2 regions of the Lysinibacillus sp. NPDC097162 genome follow, and region 1 is predicted to be linked to the other one. Evidence: predicted binding sites of a transcription regulator. Region 1 holds the regulator's gene; the other holds the start of a gene.
The links. Region 1 encodes LexA, which represses DNA repair genes until DNA is damaged. Its sites were predicted from a motif close to CGAACATATGTTCG; they were not measured.

Region 1 (3,433 bases):
AAGCAGCGCACGCCCTATTGGATTACGGGTTTACGAAAATGAAGCTTCATAGAATTATCGCTACATGCCAGCCTGAAAATATTGCCTCCTACCGAGTGATGGAAAAAATCGGTATGCAACGTGAAGGATTTTTTAAAAAATGCATACCATATGGTGACGGTTGGTGGGATGAATACTATTACGCTATTTTGCAAGAGGAATGGGTAGCTTTAACATGAAATTAATCTTGCCCTCCTACCTAGTTGGACAGTTTACATCAGGAGTGTTTTTAAACATGAAAAAAGATTAGCAGGGCAAATTAATTGCCCGCTAACCTTTCTTGATGTTCTTGATAACGCCTATGTACGGTTGCCTTACTTACATCGAAGCCAAGACCTCTTAGTGTCGTAGCAATTTCCTCATAGGTAAAGCCCCGATTTCGTAGCTTCACAATTTCTTCTATAGGCACTTCCTTACGCTCCTGACCATTTGGATTGCCACGATTGGAAAGGTTATGTTCAGGACGATAGCCATTTTCTACTGCACGGCGCATACCACGACGAATTTTCGCATTATGGATTTTACGTTGATATTCCTCAACAATAGCTAAAATTTCGAGCAACATCGTATCCATCTCATTCAATTGTACAGGCCCTGCATCACGCATAGAAAAAACATCTGTTTCCGTTTTTTGCAATAAATGAAGTACAGCCATTCGTGCATTACCACGCCCTAAACGCGTTTCATCTTGCACAAATAATGCGTGTATCTCTTTTTCTTTAATATAATCGAGCATTTCAAGTAATCCTTCGCGTTCAACATCATACCCACTATGCTTATCCAAAAAAACATTTTTCACATCGTAGTTTTGTTCCTTAGCATAACGAAGTAATTCTTCTTGTTGACGCTCCAATGAAGAACTTTGTGTCTCTTTTTCGGTGCTCACACGGCAGTAAATTACAGCCGTTCTTTGTTTATTCATCATCTTTCACTTCTCGCAATTTCAATTGAATTGGTGGGTGTCTGATTGTCACCCACTACTGGTATAACGAGTGATTTTCCAGCAACTATTTTTACGCTATGTAATTCGTTCTCGGCTTTCACAAGTTTTATCCAGTCGTCCATACCCATTTTACCACGGTATTGCTCAGCTAACGACCATAAGCTATCGCCATGTTCGATATAAATTTCAGTGTAAGTAATGTCTCCAGGATCAGTTATAACAAGATAACCTGCAAATAGTAAAAATGCGCCTAATAAAATTGAAATATGTGTATTTTTTTTAAACCAATTCATTCATCATATCCCCTTTTAAGAATGTTTGTTCGGAATGTATGTTCTTATGATAAAGCGAACAGACGTTTTTGTCAAACACTTTTTCGAACCTATGTTTGCATAAGTGTTCGCATTCTGCTATACTATCTAGTAAGAAGATAGTAAGAAGAATGATATAAAAAAAGAGGTGAGCAATCATGAAAAAAGTTTCGAAAAGACAAGAGGATATACTAGCGTTTATCAAAGAAGAAGTACGTGCAAAAGGGTATCCGCCATCTGTACGTGAGATTGGGGAAGCAGTTGGACTTGCTTCAAGCTCAACGGTTCATGGACATTTAGCTCGTTTAGAGCAAAAAGGCTTTATTCGACGAGACCCTACTAAGCCACGTGCCATTGAAATTTTAGAGCCAGAAGATTCAATTCAAAAGCAAAGCGTCATCCATGTACCGCTTGTTGGTAAGGTAACAGCTGGATCACCGATTACTGCCATCGAAAATATCGACGAATATTTCCCATTACCTGATATTTACGGTACAAGTGAAGATCAACTATTTATGTTAGAAATCATGGGTGAATCGATGATCGAGGCGGGTATTTTTGATGGCGATTTAGTCATCGTGAAGCAAAAAGCAACAGCAGATAACGGTGATATTGTCGTTGCAATGACAGAAGAAGATGAAGCAACAGTTAAACGCTTCTTCAAAGAAAAAAATCATTTCCGCTTACAGCCAGAAAACGCTACAATGGAACCGATTATTGTAGACCAAGTTTCAATTTTAGGACAAGTAGTCGGCTTATATCGCCGTGTACACTAATGCATTCTCATACTTAGCAAACAAAAAAGAGAAGCACTCATGCTTCTCTTTTATATTTTAAGCTCTCCTCAGTAAAGGCTGTAAAAAGCTTCTGTGCAGCTAAATCCCCTACAACTGCTTGTTCTTCTGGGTGCCACTGCACTGCTAAACAAAACGGATAGTCTTCGTGCACGAACGCTTCAACTAGACCATCACTCGATTTCGCTGCAACGATTAGCTTCTCTGCTAATACATTTACAGCTTGATGGTGAAATGAATTCACAGCAATTTTTTCTTCCTCGATAATTGATTTTAACAACGTATCTGGCGTAATTTGTACATAATGTGTAGCAACACCCCGAGCCGCTTGTTGTGTATGCTTTAACAGCTTACTACTATGATATTCGCTATCAATATCTTGGTATAAAGTTCCACCTAACGCAACATTAAGTATTTGCATGCCACGGCAAATCCCCAAAATTGGCATTTTTCTTGTAAAAGCCGCATGAATTAAGGCAAGTTCCACCTTATCTCGTTCTGGATGTATTTGTCCTAGCTTCGGTAGAGGCTCCGCTCCAAATTCAAATGGATGCACATCATGACCACCAGATAATAATAAACCGTCCGTCAACGATAAAATTTGTGCTACATCTTCCTCTACCCCTAGTGGAATAATAAGTGGAATGCCACCAGCCTCAATGACACTTTTACTATAGGCTACATTCAATCTTGACGATAAATCGTCCTCTGCAAATGCTGTAATACCAATAATCGGTTTCATCCATATACCCCCTTACCATAATCCTACATACCAATCAATTATGACATCCCCATAGAAATACACGATAATTGCAGCTAAAGCAATGGAAGGTCCAAAAGGAATCGGCGTTTTTCGACCTTGTTGCCGTACTTTGAGCACGATTATCCCGACAATCATACCAATTACCGCCGCTACAAATAATGTCAATAATGTATTTATTGTACCAAGTACAAGTCCAAGTAAAAAGAATAATTTAATATCGCCACCGCCCATACCGCCACGTGATACAACAGCAATACCATATAATATGCCAAAGCCAACGACGGCACCTACGATACTATCCCACCAAGGCGTTAATGGCGAAAACACTCGCCCAATTGCTAATAAAGGTAAAAAAAACAAAAGCACTTTATCAGGAATAAGCATATACGCAAAATCCGATACGACAAGGATTACTAATAATGAAATCAATAGTATCGCTACGATAAACTCTTCACTAAAGCCCAATTGCCAATATGAAAAGGCGAATAATACGCCTGTTAACAACTCCATTAGTGGATAAATCCACGAAATTTTTTGTCCACAGCTACGACATTTACCTGCTAAAAAAACATAGGACAAAACG
Region 2 (3,433 bases), 1.9 Mb from region 1:
GTCTATAATTTACTAGTTAGTTTGCTTTGTTGTAGGCAACAGCAATTTTCGCACCAACTACTGCATTGTTTTTCACTAATGCGATGTTTGCATCAAGGCTCTTACCTTCAGTTAATTCTTTTACTTTGCCAAGTAAGAATGGTGTTACATTTTTACCTTGAATACCATTTTCTTCGGCTTCTTGTAACGCTTTTTCGATAATGCTAGTGATGAATTCATGCTCAAGTGCCTCTGCTTCTGGAATAGGGTTTGCAATAACCGCTCCACCTCGTAAGCCTAAATCCCATTTAGCACGTAACATTGCTGCTACTTCTTCTGGTGTATCAAGCTTAAAGTTTACATCAAATCCACTTTGGCGTGTGTAGAATGCAGGAAGCTCTGGAGTGCCATAACCTACAACAGGTACACCTTTTGTTTCAAGATATTCTAGTGTTAAACCGATATCTAAAATAGATTTAGCACCTGCACAAATTACAGCTACATTTGTTTGTGCTAATTCTTCTAAGTCAGCTGAAATATCCATTGTTGTTTCAGCACCGCGGTGCACACCACCGATACCACCTGTAACGAAAATTTCAATGCCGGCAAGCTCAGCACAAATCATTGTTGCAGCAACTGTTGTCGCGCCTAATTTTTTCGTAGCTAATAAATAGCCTAGGTCACGGCGAGAAGTTTTAGCAACACCTTGTGCATTCCCAAACATTTCAAGTTCTTCGTCAGATAAACCGATTTTAATTTTACCGTCAATTAGCGCAATCGTTGCAGGTACCGCACCGTTGTCACGAATAATTTGCTCTACTTCACGTGCTGTTTGTACGTTTTGAGGATATGGCATACCATGTGAGATGATTGTTGACTCTAATGCAACAATTGGTAGTCCTTTTGCTTGTCCAGCTTTTACTTCTTCTGATAATACGATGAATTCTTTCATGTGTTATTCCTCCATTTCACTTTTTAACAATTCTTCTGATAATTCAGGTCTTACTGTGTACGGGGATGCAAGTGTATTTTTAGCATTCGTTAAGCCTGCATCAATGCAAACCTCAAAGGATTGTCCCCTTAACCAACTATGGATGACAGCACTTACAAAAGCATCACCCGCGCCAGTTACATCTTCAATTTTAGTGATTTCTTTAGCAGCAAAATGACTTGGTGTACTAGTTGCAGATGCAGCATAGACACCTTTGCTACCTGCAGTAATAATGACATGCTCGGCCCCTAATTGAAGAAGCTTTTGAATAGCTTTTTCATAGTTTGCATCGTTTTCAATTTTATGACCAACGATTGTTTCTGCTTCATCTGTGTTACAAATAAACCATGTAACCCCTTGCAATGTATCTGGTAATCGATTCATTTTTGGCGAAGATACCGGTACAATGACAAACGGAATAGCTCGCGCAATCGCTACTTGTTGGATGTAAGCTACCGTTTCTTTCGGGCAGTTTAAATCCATAATAAAGCAGCCTGCATTCATTAGCATTGGCTCATATTTCTTCAATAAACTTGGCAATAATAAATCATAAACTTCCATGTTTGCAACAGCTAATGCAAGTTCACCTTGCTCGTCCATAATCGCAGTATAAGAACCAGTTGAAGCATCTGGTAACTGCTCGACATAGCGTAAATTCATAAATGATTCTGATGCTTCTTGGATTACTTGCCAATCCGCATCCTTTCCAGCTGTCGTGAGCAACGTCACCTCATGATTAAGTCGACCTAAATTTTCCGCAATATTTCGACCAACCCCACCTACACTGAATGAGGAGCTAGCAGGATTAGAAGTTCCTAATTGCACGGTCCCTCTTACATGAAATTTCCGATCGAGATTAGCTCCACCGATACAAATAATTTCATTTTCCTCAGGTAAAATATAAGCACGGCCAACAATTTTCCCTTGCTTCGTTAAGCTCGACACTAGGTTTGCAAGTACTGGACGGGACAGATTCATCTTATCTGCCATCTCTTGCTGAGACATAAACGGATTTTTACGAATTAAAGCCAGTACCGCTTGTTCTCTTTCATTCATAGCATCACCTTTTATTATATTTGTTTATATCATAAACTTTTGTTTGAACAAAGTCAAACATTTCTCTTATTTATGCATGCTTACAAGGTTTTACAACAAAAAAATAGCACGCTAGAATACTTCCTAGCATACTATTTGTACTTTTCATGTCGTTTATACTATTATGTTCAATCCGTTCTGTTCATTACTATAGAATTCGTTTTAATGTGCTAGTTTATTCGGAGATTGCTTTTTCACGACGATAACAAACAAGCTAGCTAAAACACATAATACACCAGCTAAGAAAAACGCCCATGTGTACGAGTTGAAAAATTTATAAATTAAACCTCCACCATATGCTGCTACTGCAGCACCTGCCTGATGGGATGCAAAAATCCAACCATAAATAATACCACTTTTTTGCGTGCCAAAAATTTGTCTTGAAATACTAACAGTTGGCGGTACAGTTGCAATCCAATCTAATCCATAGAACGCAGTAAAAATAATGAGCAATGTAAGAGAACCTTGCATTAATGCATACGGCAGTAACACGAGAGAAGCACCTCTTAAAAGATAATACCAAAATAGTAACCAACGATTATCGAAGCGATCAGATAACCAGCCTGATAATGTAGTTCCGACTAAGTTGAATATTCCCATGAACGATAGAAACGAAGCAGCCGTTACTAAAGGTACACCGAAACTAATACAATACGATACAAAATGCGTACCAATTAACCCGCTTGTTGATAATCCGCAAATAAAAAAACTACCTGCTAAAAGCCAAAATTCTTTCACTTTTATTGCAACGAATAAACCATTAAAAGCAATAATAATCGGGTTTTTCTTATTTTCTACTACACTTTCCGCTTTTTCTTCTTCAAGTCCATATGCAAGAAGCCCAACGTCCATCGGTTTATTTTTCATAAACAATAAAATAATGAAAAACATAATGGAGCTTAACACCATTATTAAAGCAATTGCCCATCGCCATGAAGAATTTTCAATAATCATTGCTAATATCGGGAGAAGAACTAATTGTCCTGTTGCCGTGCTGGCAGTTAATATTCCTAAAGCGAGCCCTCTTCTTTTTTCAAACCAATGATTTGCAACAAAAGGACTTAAAACGGTTAAAAAGAGGCTAGCCCCTAGACCAATAATAAAACCCCAAATAATAATTAATTGCCATGCTTGCTGCATTAATAATGTGAGCGATATGCCTATAATTAATATCGCCATAGCAGCTAGCATCATTTTCTTTAATCCCAGAACCTCGAGTAATGCCGCCATAAACGGACCGGAAATCCCGTATAAAAAAAGACTAATAGCAAAAGCCATTGCTATTACAGAACGATCCCACCCAAATTCATGTTCAAACGGGCCAATAAAAACACCTGATGAGGATAAGGTAATGCCAGCTACAATAAT

Region 2: ACIQXW_RS11915 (carbohydrate kinase) is a predicted target of LexA. The motif match lies at 2,059-2,072, and genes of this name have one in related genera.

What each region holds. Positions count from the first base shown of each region.
Region 1 covers NZ_JBIWDT010000001.1:433,899-437,331, reverse strand. The annotation lists gene ACIQXW_RS02040 (GNAT family N-acetyltransferase) at 1-218, shown strand, start outside; gene ACIQXW_RS02035 (YneB family resolvase-like protein) at 299-964, opposite strand; gene yneA (cell division suppressor protein YneA) at 961-1,275, opposite strand; gene lexA (transcriptional repressor LexA) at 1,452-2,069, shown strand; gene ACIQXW_RS02020 (gamma-glutamyl-gamma-aminobutyrate hydrolase family protein) at 2,107-2,829, opposite strand; gene ACIQXW_RS02015 (prepilin peptidase) at 2,842-3,433, opposite strand, start outside.
Region 2 covers NZ_JBIWDT010000001.1:2,333,462-2,336,894, forward strand. The annotation lists gene ACIQXW_RS11910 (pseudouridine-5'-phosphate glycosidase) at 17-931, opposite strand; gene ACIQXW_RS11915 (carbohydrate kinase) at 935-2,026, opposite strand; gene ACIQXW_RS11920 (MFS transporter) at 2,228-3,433, opposite strand, start outside.